Egicoccus sp. AB-alg2: one gene and its partner. The protein of the gene in region 2 interacts with the protein of the main gene of each other region in a pairwise test. Links are inferred from orthologs where the notes say so. Each region holds a gene or a part of one and is shown on either strand. Other genes may lie near its edges.

The links. Proteins that work in one complex are often made in the same cells at the same time.
Region 1: the proteins of ACERM0_RS07460 (region 2) and dnaE interact in binary tests that used the Escherichia coli proteins (3 or more experiments, as listed by UniProt). The link is inferred for Egicoccus sp. AB-alg2 from one-to-one orthologs.

What each region holds. Positions count from the first base shown.
Region 1 is NZ_JBGUAX010000001.1:370,089-376,578, forward strand. The notes cover bases 1-4,061. They hold dnaE (DNA polymerase III subunit alpha), read right to left. Parts: upstream 3,750-4,061; coding sequence 201-3,749; downstream 1-200. Other genes in these bases: ACERM0_RS01765 (peptidoglycan binding domain-containing protein), read right to left, coding at 1-51; map (type I methionyl aminopeptidase), read right to left, coding at 4,035-4,061. Outside these bases: more of map, read right to left, coding at 4,062-4,802; ACERM0_RS01780 (RluA family pseudouridine synthase), read right to left, coding at 4,799-5,824; ACERM0_RS01785 (signal peptidase II), read right to left, coding at 5,821-6,465; ACERM0_RS01790 (TraR/DksA family transcriptional regulator), read right to left, coding at 6,471-6,490. UniProt on the Escherichia coli protein: DNA polymerase III is a complex, multichain enzyme responsible for most of the replicative synthesis in bacteria. This DNA polymerase also exhibits 3' to 5' exonuclease activity. The alpha chain is the DNA polymerase catalytic subunit.
Region 2 is NZ_JBGUAX010000003.1:483,650-491,461, forward strand. What follows is about bases 1,886-4,838. They hold ACERM0_RS07460 (aminotransferase class I/II-fold pyridoxal phosphate-dependent enzyme), read left to right. Parts: upstream 1,886-2,749; coding sequence 2,750-3,928; downstream 3,929-4,838. Other genes in these bases: ACERM0_RS07450 (acyl-CoA desaturase), read left to right, coding at 1,886-2,012; ACERM0_RS07455 (TetR/AcrR family transcriptional regulator), read left to right, coding at 2,088-2,753; ACERM0_RS07465 (nitrilase-related carbon-nitrogen hydrolase), read left to right, coding at 3,959-4,723; ACERM0_RS07470 (CAP domain-containing protein), read right to left, coding at 4,735-4,838. In the rest of the region: ACERM0_RS07445 (inositol monophosphatase), read right to left, coding at 72-890; more of ACERM0_RS07450, read left to right, coding at 1,038-1,885; more of ACERM0_RS07470, read right to left, coding at 4,839-5,787; ACERM0_RS07475 (RNA polymerase sigma-70 factor), read right to left, coding at 5,885-6,754; ACERM0_RS07480 (carboxymuconolactone decarboxylase family protein), read right to left, coding at 6,751-7,344; ACERM0_RS07485 (VOC family protein), read left to right, coding at 7,484-7,812. UniProt on the Escherichia coli protein: Shows aminotransferase activity with methionine and histidine as substrates, and to a lesser extent also with phenylalanine.

The sequences.
Region 1 (6,490 bases), on a different replicon or contig from region 2:
GCGTGCGCCCGGTCGTGACCTCGCGTGGTCCGTGTCCGTGGTCATCCCCATGCCCCCGTCGATCTGATCTCTTTCAACGCATACCAAACAGCATGCGCTGGCTCCGAGGATAACCCGGTCGTGCGACCATGCATCGGACGCGCGTTGCGGCCACCGGACGCAGTCCGATGCAACCTCGCGGCGGTCTCATGCGTCCGCCGTCAGGTCAGCGCGGGCTCGCGGTCCTTGGCCCGCCGCCACCTCGGCTCCTCGTCGTCGCCGCCGAAGGTCCGGTCGCCCGCGTCGTCGTCGACGCTCTGCGGGCCGAACGCCGCCTTGATCTCGCCGAAGAGTCCCGAGTGGCGCTCGACGCGCAGGTCGTCGCCCAGCCGGTAGGTACGCGACGCGCCGTCGAGCGCCTCCACCTGCAGGTGCACCGGCACCGGGCCCTGGTGGTGCACGAGGATGTCCTTGAGCCGGCGCACGGCATCCGCGGTGCACTGCTGGGCGGCGAAGCGCACCACGATCGGTGAGCCCAGCGCCTCCGACAGATCCGGCGCCGACACCCGGTTGGCCTGCAACTTGATCGCCTCGTCGCGAACCTCGAGGCGACCGGTGACCACCAGCACCGCGTCCTCGACCAGGACCTCGTGGGCCGCCCGGTAGGTGTTGGGCCAGAACACCACCTCGACGTTGCCCGTGAGGTCCTCGAGCGTGGCCACCAGGTAGGTGTCACCCTTCTTGGTGAACTTCTTGGTGAGGCCGGTCAGCACACCTCCGACCGTGACGTTGTCGTTGTCCTTGCGCTCGCGCAGACCGGCGCAACTGGTGTCGATGTGGCGCTCGAGCACCCGCTCGGTCCCGAACAACGGATGGTCGGAGACGTACAGGCCGAGCATCTCGCGCTCGAACTTCAGCAGCTGGGACTTGTCGAACTCGTCGGTGGGGATCTCCGGCGCGTCGTCGAGGTCGACCGTGTCGCCGCCGTTGTCGTCGCCGAACAGCGACATGAAGCCGGCGGCCTCGTCCTTCTTCGCCTTCTGGGCGGTGTCGACCATCAGCTCGTAGACGGCGAGCAGCCCCTTGCGGCTGTGGCCGAGCGACGAGAACGCCCCCGCCAGGACGAGGTTCTCCAGGGTGCGCTTGTTGAGCACGCTCGCGTCGACCTTGGCGCAGAAGTCGGCGAAGTCGACGAAGCGGCCCTTCTCCGTACGGGCCCGCACGATCTGCTCGACGATGCCCTCACCGACCCCGCGCACGGCCGACAGCCCGAACAGGATCTGGTCGTCGCGAGGGGTGAAGTCGCTGCCCGACTCGTTGATGTCCGGCGGGAGCACGGGGATGCCCATGCGCCGGCACTCGTTGAGGTAGAGCGGCTTGTTGTCCTTGTGGTTCTTCACGCTGGTCAGCAGCGCCGCCATGTACTCGACCGGGTAGTGCGCCTTGAGCCAGGCGGTCTGGTAGCTGACGACGCCGTAGGCGACCGTGTGCGACTTGTTGAACCCGTACTCGGCGAACTTCTCGATGAGGCCCCACAGGGACGTCATCAGTTGCTTGTCGTAGCCGTTGTCGACGCCACCGCTGATGAACTGGTCCTTGAAGGACTCCATCAGGTCGCGCTTCTTCTTGCCGACCGCCTTGCGCAGCCCGTCGGCGTCCGACATCGTGAAGCCCGCCAGATCGGTGGCGATCTTCATGACCTGCTCTTGGTAGACGATCACGCCGTAGCTCTCGCCCAGCACGGGCTCGAGGTCCGGGTGGGCGTACGAGACGCCCTCCAGCCCGTTCTTGCGGTTGGCGTAGGCGACGTGCATGTCCATGGACAGTGGGCCCGGGCGGTACAGCGCCAGCAGGGCCGAGATGTCCTCGAAGCGGGTCGGCTTGAGCTTTCGGACCAGGGCCTGCATGCCGGTGGAGTCCAACTGGAACACCCCGAGGGTGAACCCGGTGGACAGCATCTCGTAGGCCTTGGGGTCGTCCATGTCCCCGAGCAGTTCCGGGTCGTCGAGATCGACCTCGACCCCCCGGTTGGCCTTGATGTGCCGTTCGGCGTCCGAGATGACGGTGAGGTTGCGCAGGCCGAGGAAGTCCATCTTCAGCAGACCGATGGCCTCGGCCGCGCCCATCTCGTACTGGGTGACGATCTCGCCGTTGTCGGTCTTCAGCAGCGGCACGACCTCGTCCAGCGGCGAGGCGCCGATGATGACCGCGGCCGCGTGGATGCCGTGCTGGCGCTTCAGTCCCTCGAGTTTCTCCGCCGTCTCCAGCACCTTGCGGTAGGTGGGGTCGTTGCGCGACTCGCGCAACTCGGAGGACTTCTCGTAGGCCTCGACGAGCGGCGCCTCCTTGCCCTGCACCGGCGGCGGCATCATCTTGCACAGCGTGTCGCCGACGCTGAACGGCTCGTCGAGCACGCGGGCGGCGTCGCGGATGGCCGACTTGGCCTTGATGGTGCCGAAGGTGACGACCTGCGCGACGTGGTCGTCGCCGTAGCGCGAGGCGGCGTAGCGGATCATCTCGCCGCGGCGGCGGTCGTCGAAGTCGATGTCGATGTCCGGCATCTGGATGCGTGCCGGGTTGAGGAAGCGCTCGAAGATCAGCCCGTACTTGATCGGGTCGACGCGCGTGATGTCGGTGCAGAAGGCCACCACCGACCCGCCGGCCGAGCCGCGCCCGGGCCCGACCCGGATCCCGGCGCTGCGGGCGTACTCGCACAGGTCGGCGACGATCAGGAAGTAGGCCGGGAAGCCCATGTTCTCGATGACGCCGAGCTCGTACTCGATGCGCTGGGCGACCGCGTCCGGGACCGGGTCGCCGTAGCGCTCCTTCGCGCCCTCCCAGACCTTGTGGCGCAGGAACTCGGCCTCGGTCATGCCGGGTGGGCACGGGAACGCCGGCAGCAGGTCGAGGTCGAACTCGATCTTCGCGTCGCACATCTCCGCGATGTCGAGCGTGGCGTCGAGCGCGTCGCGGTACTGGTGGAACTCCTCGCGCATCTCACGGGCGGTCTTCACGTAGAACTGGTCGCCCGAGAACTTGAACCGGTCCGTGTCGGAGAGTTTCGAGCCGGTCTGGATGCACAGCAGGACGTCGTGTGCCTCGGCGTCCTCGGCGTTGGTGTAGTGCGAGTCGTTGGTGATGACGGTGCGCAGGCCGAGCTGCTTGGCCAGCTCCTCCAGGACCGGCCAGGTCGTCTTCTGCTCCGGGATGTCGTGGTCCTGGAGCTCGACGAAGAACCGCTCGGCGGTGTAGATGTCCTTGAAGTCGCTCAGGGCCTGGCGCGCCTTCTCCTCGTCGCCGGCGAGCAGGGCCTGGTTCACCTCGGAGCCGAGGCACCCCGACAGGACGACGATGCCTTCGCTGTGGGCCGCCAGCAGTTCCTTGTCGACGCGCGGCTTGTACCAGTAGCCGTCGAGGTAGGCCTTGGTGGACAGCTTGACGAGGTTCTTGTAGCCGGTGTCGTCGGCCGCCAAGGTCGTCAGATGGAAGTAGCGCTGCCGGCCGTCGGAGCCGCCGAGGCGCTGCTCGTTGCGCGACCCGATCGCCTGGTAGAGCTCGGAGCCGAGGATCGGCTTGACGCCCTTGGCCGTGCCCTGCCGGTAGAAGTCGGCGAGGCCGAACAGCACGCCGTGGTCGGTGATGGCGACGCCCGGCTGCCCGTCCTGGGCGACCTTGTCGAACAGCTGGCCGACACGCGAGGCGCCGTCGAGCATCGAGTACTCGGTGTGGACGTGCAGGTGGACGAAGCTGTCGCGGTCGCCACTGCCCACTGCCGTCCACTCCCCTGCCCCACCACGGGGCACCGCATGCTCGTCGCTCGACCACATCCGGCCGGACCCCACCCGACCATGGCGGTGGGCAGCGTCGGCGCAGGCGGGAGTCCTCGGGGAAGGACCGCCGGGTCGACGCGCCGACGGTGCCAGAACCACACGCCTGTGGTTCGTCACGCTACCAGCCGCGGCCGCAGGCGCCCGGCAGCGCCTGCCACCCCCGCGCCAGGCGCGCAGCCGCCGCTCGGCCCCGCGCACCGCGGCCGAGGGTCTTGGTGCTCGCGCCTAGGGAAGGGTCAGGATCTGCGGGCCGTCGTCGGTGATGGCGATGGTGTGCTCCGCGTGCGAAGCACGGCTGCCATCGACCGTGCGGATCGTCCACCCGTCGTCGTCGATCCGGTAGTCGTCACGACCGCCGGCCATGAACATCGGCTCGATCGCGATGACGAGCCCGGGGCGTAGGCGCAGGCCGCGGCCGGGCTGGCCCTCGTTTGGCACCGACGGCTCCTCGTGCATGGCGCGGCCGACGCCGTGCCCGCCCCAGCCCTGTGGGATGCCGTAGCCGTGGCCACGACCGATCGCGCCGATCGCGGCGCCGATGTCGCCGAGCCGCGCCCCCGGCGCCGCGGCCGCGATGCCGGCGGCCAGGGCGTCCTCGGCCGCCTGGCGCAGGTGCTCGTCCTCGGGCCGCACGGTGCCGACCGAGAACGTCACGGCGGCATCGCCGACCCAGCCGTCGAGGATGGCGCCGAAGTCGATGCTGAGCAGGTCGCCGTCCTTGAGCGGATCGTCGTTGGGGATGCCGTGGACGATGACGTCGTTCTTCGACGCGCAGATGACCCCGGGGAACGGCGTGGGTGCGAAGTGCGGGTGGTAGTCGAGGAACGCCGAGGTGGCTCCGTGCTCGCGCAGGACGTCGCGCGCGACCTCGTCGAGGTCGCGCAGCGTCACACCCACGTCCGCGGCGGCGCGCATCGCCCGGTGCGCGAGCGCGACGACGCGTCCGGCCTCGCGCAGCCCGGCGATGTCCTTGCGCGACTTGCGGATGATCACGATGGTCCTTCCTCGGCGTCGGCGGTGTCGGTGGCGTCGGTGACGGCCGTGGCGCCAGCGGCTCCGTGGTCGATCGCCTCCCACCAGCCGGTCGGGATCCGCAGTCCCAGCCGGTCGCGAAGCGCCGCCAGGTCGTCGGGCAGCGGTTCGTCGACGGCCACCTCGACGCCCGTGATCGGGTGCACGAAGGCCAGCCGGCCGGCGTGGAGGGCGATGCGGGACACACCGAGCCGCTCGGCCAGTGTCGCGGACCCACGATACGTGGTGTCGGCCAGGATGGGATGGCCGAGGGCCGCGAGGTGCACACGGATCTGGTGCGTACGGCCGGTCTCGAGCGCGCAGGCCAGCGCGGCGACGTGCTGGCCGGAGCCGCCGGCCGCGACGTCGTCGAGGACGACGTAGCGCGTGACCGCCGGCTTGCCGTCCGCGCGTACCGCGAACCGGGTGCGGTCGCCGGGCGCGCGGGCCAGCGGTGCCTCGACTCGACCCCGGCGGTTGGGAGGCACGCCCTGCACGACGGCGAGGTAGCGCCGCGCCACCTGCCGTCGCTTCAGGGCCGACACCAGCCCGGCGTGGGCGGCGTCGGTCTTGGCGACCACCAGCAGACCCGAGGTGTCACGGTCGAGCCGATGGACGATCCCGGGCCGTTCGTCACCGCCGACCGCCGCCAGGGGCACGCCGGCGCCGCGCAGGGCGTCGACCAGCGTCCCGTGCGGCCGTCCGTGCCCCGGGTGCACGACCATGCCGGCCGGCTTGGCGACGACCAGCAGGTGCGCGTCCTGGTAACGGACCGGCGGCAGCGGCGGAGGTGCGGGTGGCGCCGCGGCCGGCGCGGCCGCGCGCACCTCGACGGTCTGCCCCGCGCGCACCCGCTGCTGCTTGCCGGCCGGGCGACCGGCGAGCGTGACGTCGCCGGCCGCCAGGCGCGCCGCCGCCCGCGACCGTGACACGTCGAGCAGGCCGGCGACCACCACGTCCAGGCGCTGGCCGTCCTGCTCGTCGGGCACGACGAACCGGCTCACGGCGTCTCCGGCGCCCCGGCGCGCTGCGGGCGACCGTCTGCGACCCCGGATGACCCGGGCGAGTCGCGCTCGACGGCCGCGTCGGCGTCGTCGACGCCTGGCGCGGTGTCGACGGCCTCGTCGCCACGTGCGCTGCGCTCTTCACGCCACAGGGCGAGCGTGAGCAGCACGAAGCCGACCGTGATGGCGGAGTCGGCGACGTTGAAGCGCGGGAAGGTGCCCCAGGCGACGAAGTCGACGACGTCGCCCTGGAAGAACCCGCTGACCTCCCCGACGACGTTGGGTCGCACCAGGCGGTCGATGGCGTTGCCCAGCGCTCCCGCCAGTAGCAGTCCGTAGGCCGCCGCCTGCAGCAGGGAGGTGGTCCGCGGCAGTGCCCGCGCGACGATCCAGGTCACCAGGACCGTCACGATCAGGAACAGCCACGCCGGCGCCGGGATGCCGAACGCCGCGCCCGGGTTGTAGACCAGTTGCCAGCCGATCCGTTCACCGAGGAACGGGACGAACTCGCCGAGCTCCAGCAGCGCCTCGGCCAGTTCCTTGGTGGCCTGGTCGAGCACCACGACGGCGGCGGTGACGAGGACGCCGACCTGCACCGCGAGCCGGGACGCCGCCCGCGGGGCGCCCGCGGCGGGGTCCACGTCGTTCAACGACCAGTCTCGTCCC
Region 2 (7,812 bases):
GAACGACCTTCGCGCGACACCCACCGCCGTTCGGCGGTGGGTGTCGCCGTCGTATGCCTGGGCGGCGCGGCCTAGTCGGCGAGCAGGCGCTTGGCCAGCGAGCGCACACCCTCGAGGTCGCCGCCGGCCGCCGTGGCTGCGTGCAGCGTCGCGTGGTCGTCGCCCGGGCGCAGGGGCAGCAGGTCGTCGCCCTCCAGGGTGACGACGATGCCACCGGCCTCCTCGACGAGCAGCGAGCCCGCGGCGATGTCCCAGACGTGGGGGACGACCGCGACCGACGCGGCCGCCACCCCTTCGGCGACGAGGGCGAGGTCCAGGGCCGTGGAGCCCATCACGCGCGGGTTCAGGGCCACACCCGCCCGCCGGGCCCGCCGAGCGGTGCCGGTGGTGAGCATGACCGGGACGTGACCCATGGTGGCGTCGTCCCAGGCGACGGGACGGCGCACGTGGACCGTGGCACCGTCGCGACGCGTGCCTTCGCCCCGCACCGCCTCGTAGCGCCGCGACAGGGCGGGGGCGTCCACGGCGCCGAGCACCACCTCACCCCGGTAGGTGAGGGCGACCGCGACGCACCAGTACGGCAATCCGGCGGTGAAGTTCGAGGTCCCGTCGATCGGGTCGATGACCCAGCACCACTCGCGATCGGGAACCACGGTGTCGTGTTCCTCGCTGAGGATCCCGTGGCCGGGCAGCACGCGGCCGATCGCGGCTCGCAGGCGTTCGTCGGCCTCGTGATCCAGGTCCGTGACCGGCGTGCCGTCCGCCTTCGCGCTCGCCTCGACACGTCCGCTGGCCTGGCGCAGGTCGACACCGAGCGCGTCCAACGTGGGGTGGAGCAGCCCACGGGCATGCTCGATCACCAGGCGCACGTCGGCGGGCAGCGGCGTCACGGCGGTCCTCAGCGGGGGATGTCGGCACCCTACCCGCCGAGGTCGGGGCCGTTCGGTGGGCGACGGACGCCTGGCCGTTCGCGTCGACGCCTACGGCACCGTAACTTACTCTCTCGTAGCCAGACCCCCGTCCCCGAGGGAGCCCGCGTGTCCTCCGTCACTGCGTCCCGTCCTGCTCCGGAGCCCGACACGCCCGTCCGTGGCGTCGAACTGGCCTCGCCCCGCGCCGTGCGCTGGCAGCGGCTGTCGATCCTGCTGATCGTGGCGCTGCCCCTGCTCGGTCTCGGCGCCGCGCTGTGGTGGGGGTGGGGACGCGGGATCGGCGCCGTCGACCTCGGGCTGTTCCTCGGCTTCTACGTCTTCACGGGGTTGGGCATCACGGTCGGCTTCCACCGGCTGTTGACCCACCAGAGCTTCCGGGCGCCGCAGTGGGTCCGGGTGCTGTTCGCGGTCGCCGGGTCGATGGCCATCCAGGGCGCCGTCATCGACTGGGTCGCCACGCACCGCCGTCACCACGCCTACTCGGACCGGCCCGGCGATCCGCACTCGCCGCACGTGGACTTCGAGGACGGCTTCCGAGGTCTGCTCAAGGGCCTGTGGCACGCGCACGTCGGCTGGCTCGTCTCGCCCGAGCAGACCGTGCAGCAGGCCTGGGCGCCCGACCTGCTCAAGGACAAGGCGATCCTGCGGGTCAACCGGCTGTTCCCGTGGCTGATCCTCGCCACCTTCCTCCTGCCGGCCGTGCTGGGTGGTCTGCTGACGATGTCGTTCGCCGGTGCGCTCACCGGCTTCCTGTGGGGCGGTCTCGTCCGGATCTTCCTGCTCCACCACGTGACCTGGTCGATCAACTCGATCTGCCACGTCTTCGGTACCCGCCCGTGGGCCGCGCACGACGAGAGCCGCAACAACCCGGTCATGGCCCTGCTCGGCTTCGGCGAGGGCTGGCACAACGGCCACCACGCGTTCCCGGCCTCGGCCCGCCACGGGCTGCGCTGGTGGGAGTTCGACGTGTCGTGGGTCGTGATCCGCACCCTGCAGGTGCTGCGGCTCGCGCGTGACATCAAGCTGCCCTCGACGGCCCAACTCGAGCGCCGTACCCGTCGCGCCCGCGCCCGCGCGTAGTCGCGCCCGCGCGTAGCCGCGCCCCGGGCGGGTAGCGTGCCGGGCCAGACCATCGCCGGCGCTGAGGGGGCGTGCGTGACCACGGTCAGGCGGGTGCGCATGACGGCGCCCGAGCGGCGCGAGCAGTTGATCGGCGTCGCACGGTCCGTCTTCGCCGAACGCGGCTACCAGGGTGCGGCCATCGAGGAGATCGCCGACCGCGCGGGTGTGTCCAAGCCGGTGGTCTATCAGCACTTCGGCGGCAAGGAGGGCCTGTACGCGGTCGTCGTCGACCGTGAGGTCCGCCGGCTGACCAGTGCGATCGCCGGCTCGTTCGACGCGATCCACCCGCGGCTCGTCGCCGAGTCCGCGGCCGACGCGTTCCTCGCCTACATCGAGGAGCACGAGGACGGCTTCCGGGTGCTCGTCCGCGACGCCCCCGTCGGCGCCAGCGACGGCACCCTCGCCTCCGTGCTCGACGACGTGGCCGTCCGCGCCGAACGGCTGCTGGTCGACGAGTTCGGCGAACGGGGCTTCGACGAGAACACCGCGCCCATGTACGCACGCATGCTGGTGGGCGCGGTGGCCCTGGTCGGCGAGTGGTGGCTGGAGGTCCGCGAGCCGCCGCGCGAGGTCGTGGCGGCCCACGTCGTGAATCTGTTGTGGAACGGCCTGCGCCACCTCGACCCGGCACCCACGACCCGCCTCCGCGACGACCGGCTGCGTGGCCACGCCAGCGCGGCCGAGGAGGATCCCGCATGATCCCGCGCCCCGAGCCGCAACTGATCGCCCGCCTCCAGGGCTTCGGCACGACGATCTTCAGCGAGATGACCGCGCTGGCGATCGCGCACGACGCCGTCAACCTCGGCCAGGGCTTCCCCGACGAGGATCCGCCCGCGGCGATGGTCGAGGCGGCGGCGCAGGCGATGCGTGCGGGCCACAACCAGTACGCACCCGGGCCGGGCGTGCCCGCCCTGCGGCAGGCCGTCGCCGACCACCAGAAGCGCTTCCACGGCCTCGACCACGACCCGGACACCGAGGTGACTGTCACGTTCGGCGCCACCGAGGCGATGGCCGCCAGCCTGCTCGCCCTGTGCGAGGTCGGCGACGAGGTGATCGTGCTCGAGCCGACCTACGACGCCTACACGGCCATCATCACCCTCGCGGGTGCGGTGGAGGTGCGGGTCCCGCTGCGCCCGCCGCACTTCACCCTCGACCTCGACGCGCTGGCAGCCGCCATCACCCCACGGACGCGCGCGATGGTGCTCAACACCCCCCACAACCCGACCGGCACCGTGCTGCTGCCCGACGAGTTGGACACGATCGCCGCGCTGTGCGTGGAGAACGACGTGATCGCGCTGACCGACGAGGTGTACGAGCACCTCGTCTACGACGGTCGCCACGTGCCGCTGGCCACGCGTCCCGGCATGCGCGAACGGACCGTCACCATCTCTTCGGCCGGCAAGACCTTCTCCTGCACCGGCTGGAAGACCGGCTGGGCGTGCGCCGCGCCGCCGTTGACGCGGGCGCTGCGCACCACCAAGCAGTTCCTCTCCTTCGCGGGCGGTACCCCGCTGCAGCACGCCGTCGCGGTCGGCCTGGGCGCCGAGGACGCGGTCTACGACGGTGTCCGCGAGCGGCACCGGCGCCGCCGCGACCTCGTCGTCGACCGGCTCCTGGCCGCCGATCTGCCCGTGCACCGCCCCGCCGGCGGGTACTTCGTCACCCTCGACGTCGCCGCGCTCGGCCACGACGACGGGGAGACGTTCTGCCGCTGGGCGCCGGAGGCGCTCGGCGTCGCGGCCGTACCGGTCAGCGCGTTCGTCCGTGACCCGGGGCCGGTGCGTACGCTCGTGCGACTGGCCATCTGCAAGCCCGACGCCGTGCTCGAGGAAGGGCTGGACCGGCTCCTCCGCGCGCGCGAGCATCGGCCGTAGCCGTCGTCGTCGACCGATCGGAGCGCCGCGATGAGGATCGCCGCCGTGCAGCACGACATCGTGTGGGAGGACCGCGAGGCGACCCTGCGCCACCTCGACGACCGCGTGGCCGGCGCGGTGGCCGGCGGCGCCCGACTGGTCGCGTTCACGGAGATGTTCGCGACCGGCTTCTCCATGAACACGCACACGACCGCGGAGGCGCCGGATGGGCCGACCGTCACGTGGATGGTCGACCAGGCCGCCCGGCACGACGTCTGGGTGGCCGGGTCGCTGGCGATGCGCCTGCCCGAGCGCGAGTTGCCCGTCAACGCCCTGTGCGTGGTCTCGCCCGGTGGCGAGGTGCACCGCTACGACAAGATTCACCCCTTCAGCTACGCCGGCGAGCACGAGCGGTTCGGGGCCGGCGACCGGTTCGTCACCGTCGACGTCGAGGGAGTCCGACTGACGCCGTTCGTCTGCTACGACCTGCGCTTCGCCGACGAGTTCTGGGCGTGCGCCGCGACCACCGACGCCTACCTGGTGGTGGCGAACTGGCCGGCGCCCCGCCGCCACCACTGGCGGGCGCTGCTGGACGCCCGCGCGATCGAGAACCAGGCGTACGTGGTCGGCGTGAACCGTGTCGGCGAGGGCGGCGGACTCAGCTACACGGGCGACAGCCGGATCGTCGACCCGCTCGGTGAGGTCCTCGTGTCCGGAGCCGGCGGTGAGACGGTGCTGTTCGCCGATCTCGACCCGCACGTGGTCGCCAAGGTCCGCGACCAGTTGCCGTTCCTGCCCGACCGGCGCACCGGCTGACCTCGGTCCGGCTACCGGACCGTGAGCGACACGTCCCGGCCCGCGGACCGGCCGGCCGCGTTGTAGGCCATGACCCGCAGCGTCACGGTCTTGCCGCGCGGCAGGCCGGTGACGACGGCCGGCGACGTCTTCACCGTCGCCAGCGTCGCGGTGGACGCGCAGCCCGCCACGCACTTGACCCGGTAGCCCTTGACCGGCGCGGCCGTCGTGGACGCCGCCGGCGTGAACCGGACCTCGACCCGCCCGCTGCCCAGCGCGGTGGCGCTCGCACCGCCGGGGCGCGCCGGGCGGTCGATGGGCCTGACCTCGACGGTGACGGCCTTCGACGTGCCGGCCTGGTTGACCGCGCGCACGCCGAAGGTCGCCGTCGTGCCGGTCGGCAGGCCGGTCAGGGTGTGCGTGGTCGTCTCCGGCGGGAGCTTCGCGACCGTGGTGCCATTCACCTGGACGCGCAGACTCGTCGTCGGCGTGGTCGGGTGTGGCCACGCCAGCCGTACCGCGCCCGGCCCCGCCACCTTGCCGGTCAGCGACGCCGGTGGTGCGGGTGCCGGATGGGTCGCCGGCGACGTGGTGCTCGGATAGGTCGCGAAGTTCTGCGTGAGGTAGATGGCGCTGCCGTAGGCGGCCGGGGCGCAGGCGAAGCCGAGCCCGACGTGCGTCGACGTGGCCCGCATGATGTTGGCGTGGTGGCCGGGCGAGTCCACCAGCTGCTGGTGCAGGGCCCGCACCGAGTCCAGCCCCCGTTCCGGGTAGCGGTAGGCGATGTTCTCCGAGCCGCTCGTCGCGCCGGCCGGGTACTGGCCGAAGTACGACGGGTTGTGCGCGAACGTGCCGGTGGAGGCCATGTTGCGCGACCAGGTGCGGGCGACGTCGTGCAGCCCCTCGAGCGGTGCGACGGGCGCGACCCCGCCCGCGGCGCGCGTCTCGTTGATCAACTCCAGCGCGAGCCGCTCCATCCGCGCCGCCGTCTCCGTGCACGCGACGGTCGTGGCGTTCGCCGGGACGCTCGTGGCGCCGGCGAGCAGCAGCACGGCCATGAGCGCGGTGACGGTTCGTCGGAGCATCGCGGGCGATCCTGGTCGGCAGCGGCGGTCGCTCGTCCAACTCGTCGACCGTCGATGCGCCAGCCTTGAGCGCCCGCGCGCTGGGGCGACAGCCGCCTCACCTCGTGAGCAGGGACGGTTCGTCGATCCCGGCCAGCTTGTACGGGTTGTTGACCGCGTAGAGGTGCGTGATGCGGCCGTCGGCGACGACGAGGCTGACCACGGCGACGGCTTCTCCGTCGAGGTCGAGCCGGGCCGCCGGGGCGCCGTTCAGCCAGATGGTCTGGATGCGGGCGCCGGGTGCCGCCCGGGTGAGCCCGCCGAGCAGGCGTGCCACCCGCTGCGCGCCGTGCACCGGCTGCCGGATCGCCGCCGCGAGCCCGCCGCTGTCGGCGACCGCGACGACGTCGGGCGCCAGGACCTCGAGCAGCGCGTCGACGTCGCCGTCCTGTGCCGCGGCCAGGAACCGCTCCACCACCTCCCGTTGCTGCGTCGGGTCCACCTCCATGCGTGGCCGTCGGGCGGCGACGTGCTCCCGAGCCCGGTGGGCGATCTGCCGCACCGCCTCGGGGGACTTGTCGAGCGCCCCGGCGATCTCGTCGTAGGGGGTGTCGAAGACCTCGCGAAGTACGAACGTCGCGCGCTCGGCCGGGCCGAGCGTCTCCAGCACCGTGAGCATCGCGACCGAGACGCTCGCGGCCAGCTCGGCGTCCTCGGCCACGTCGGGGCTGGTCAGCAGCGGCTCCGGCAGCCATGGGCCGACGTAGTCCTCGCGGCGTCTGCCGAGCGAACGCAGCCGGTTCAGCGCCTGGCGGGTGACGATCCGGACCAGGTAGGCGCGCGGGTCTCGCACCTCGGCGTGGGCGACCTCGGCCCACCGCAGCCACGTCTCCTGCACGACGTCCTCGGCGTCGACGGCCGAGCCGAGCATCTCGTAGGCGACGGTGAACAGCAGGCCGCGGTGGGTGACGAACGGGTCCTCGCTCATGCGGTCGAGCGTAGGTCGTGGCTCGGGCTGGCCAGCGGCGGGAGCCCGCACGACGCCGCGAAGCCCTGCGACCGGATGCCGAGCGCGATGTTCGAACGTGCCGCCATGTTCGCCGCGCCGACGAACGCGGTCAGCTCGACCAGTCCGGCGGGGCCCAGCTGTTCCAACAGCCGGGCCGACATCTCGTCGGTCACCGTCGGTGGTGTGGCCGCCATCGCCTCGGCGTACGCCATCACCTCGCGTTCCAGCGGGGTGAACACGTCCGACGTGCGCCAGCGCGGCACCTCGCGCGCCTTGTCGAGGTCGAGGTCCTCGTCGTTGGCCTGGAAGTACCCGAGGTCCAGGCAGAAGCTGCACCCCACGAGCGAGGCCGTGGCCATGTGCGCGAGCGACTTCAGCTGCTTGTCGCACGCATTCCAGCGCTCGGCCTTGGTGGACAGCCCGAAGAAGGCCTTCAGCACCGGCAGGTTGTGCCACATCACGCCCAGCGGTTCGGGCACCTCGCCGAGCTTCTTCCGGACGATGCGCTTGAGCAGTGTCCCCTTGATGCCGCCGACCTCTGCGGAGGGAACTCGGGTGGTGCTGGCCATGGGTCCTCCTGTCGTTCATGCCATGGCATGAAGACACCGGCCGGCGGCGGGTTGTGACAGACCGTGCGAGACTGCGACGGATGTGTCGGGTCGCTGCCGAATCGGCAGGACGCCGACGCGCACGCGAGGAGACGTCGCCATGTCCGCCGAGGCCGTCCCGGTCCCGAAGTTGTGCCAGGTCGTCATCGACGCCACGGACCCTCGCACGACCGCGGAGTTCTGGCGGCAACTGCTGGGCCTGGTCTATCGCGCCGGGCACGAGCCGCCGCCGGAGGGCCAGGACGACACCGCCGGTCGCGACTGGCTCAACCTGTTCGATCGCGACGGGAGCCCGCGCCTGGCCTTCCAGCACGTCTCGGACCTCGCCCCGACGACCTGGCCCGAGCACGCCGTGCCCCAGCAACTGCACCTGGACCTGACGGTGGACGGGGTCGAGCAGTTGGAGGCGGTGCACGAGCGGGTGCTCGC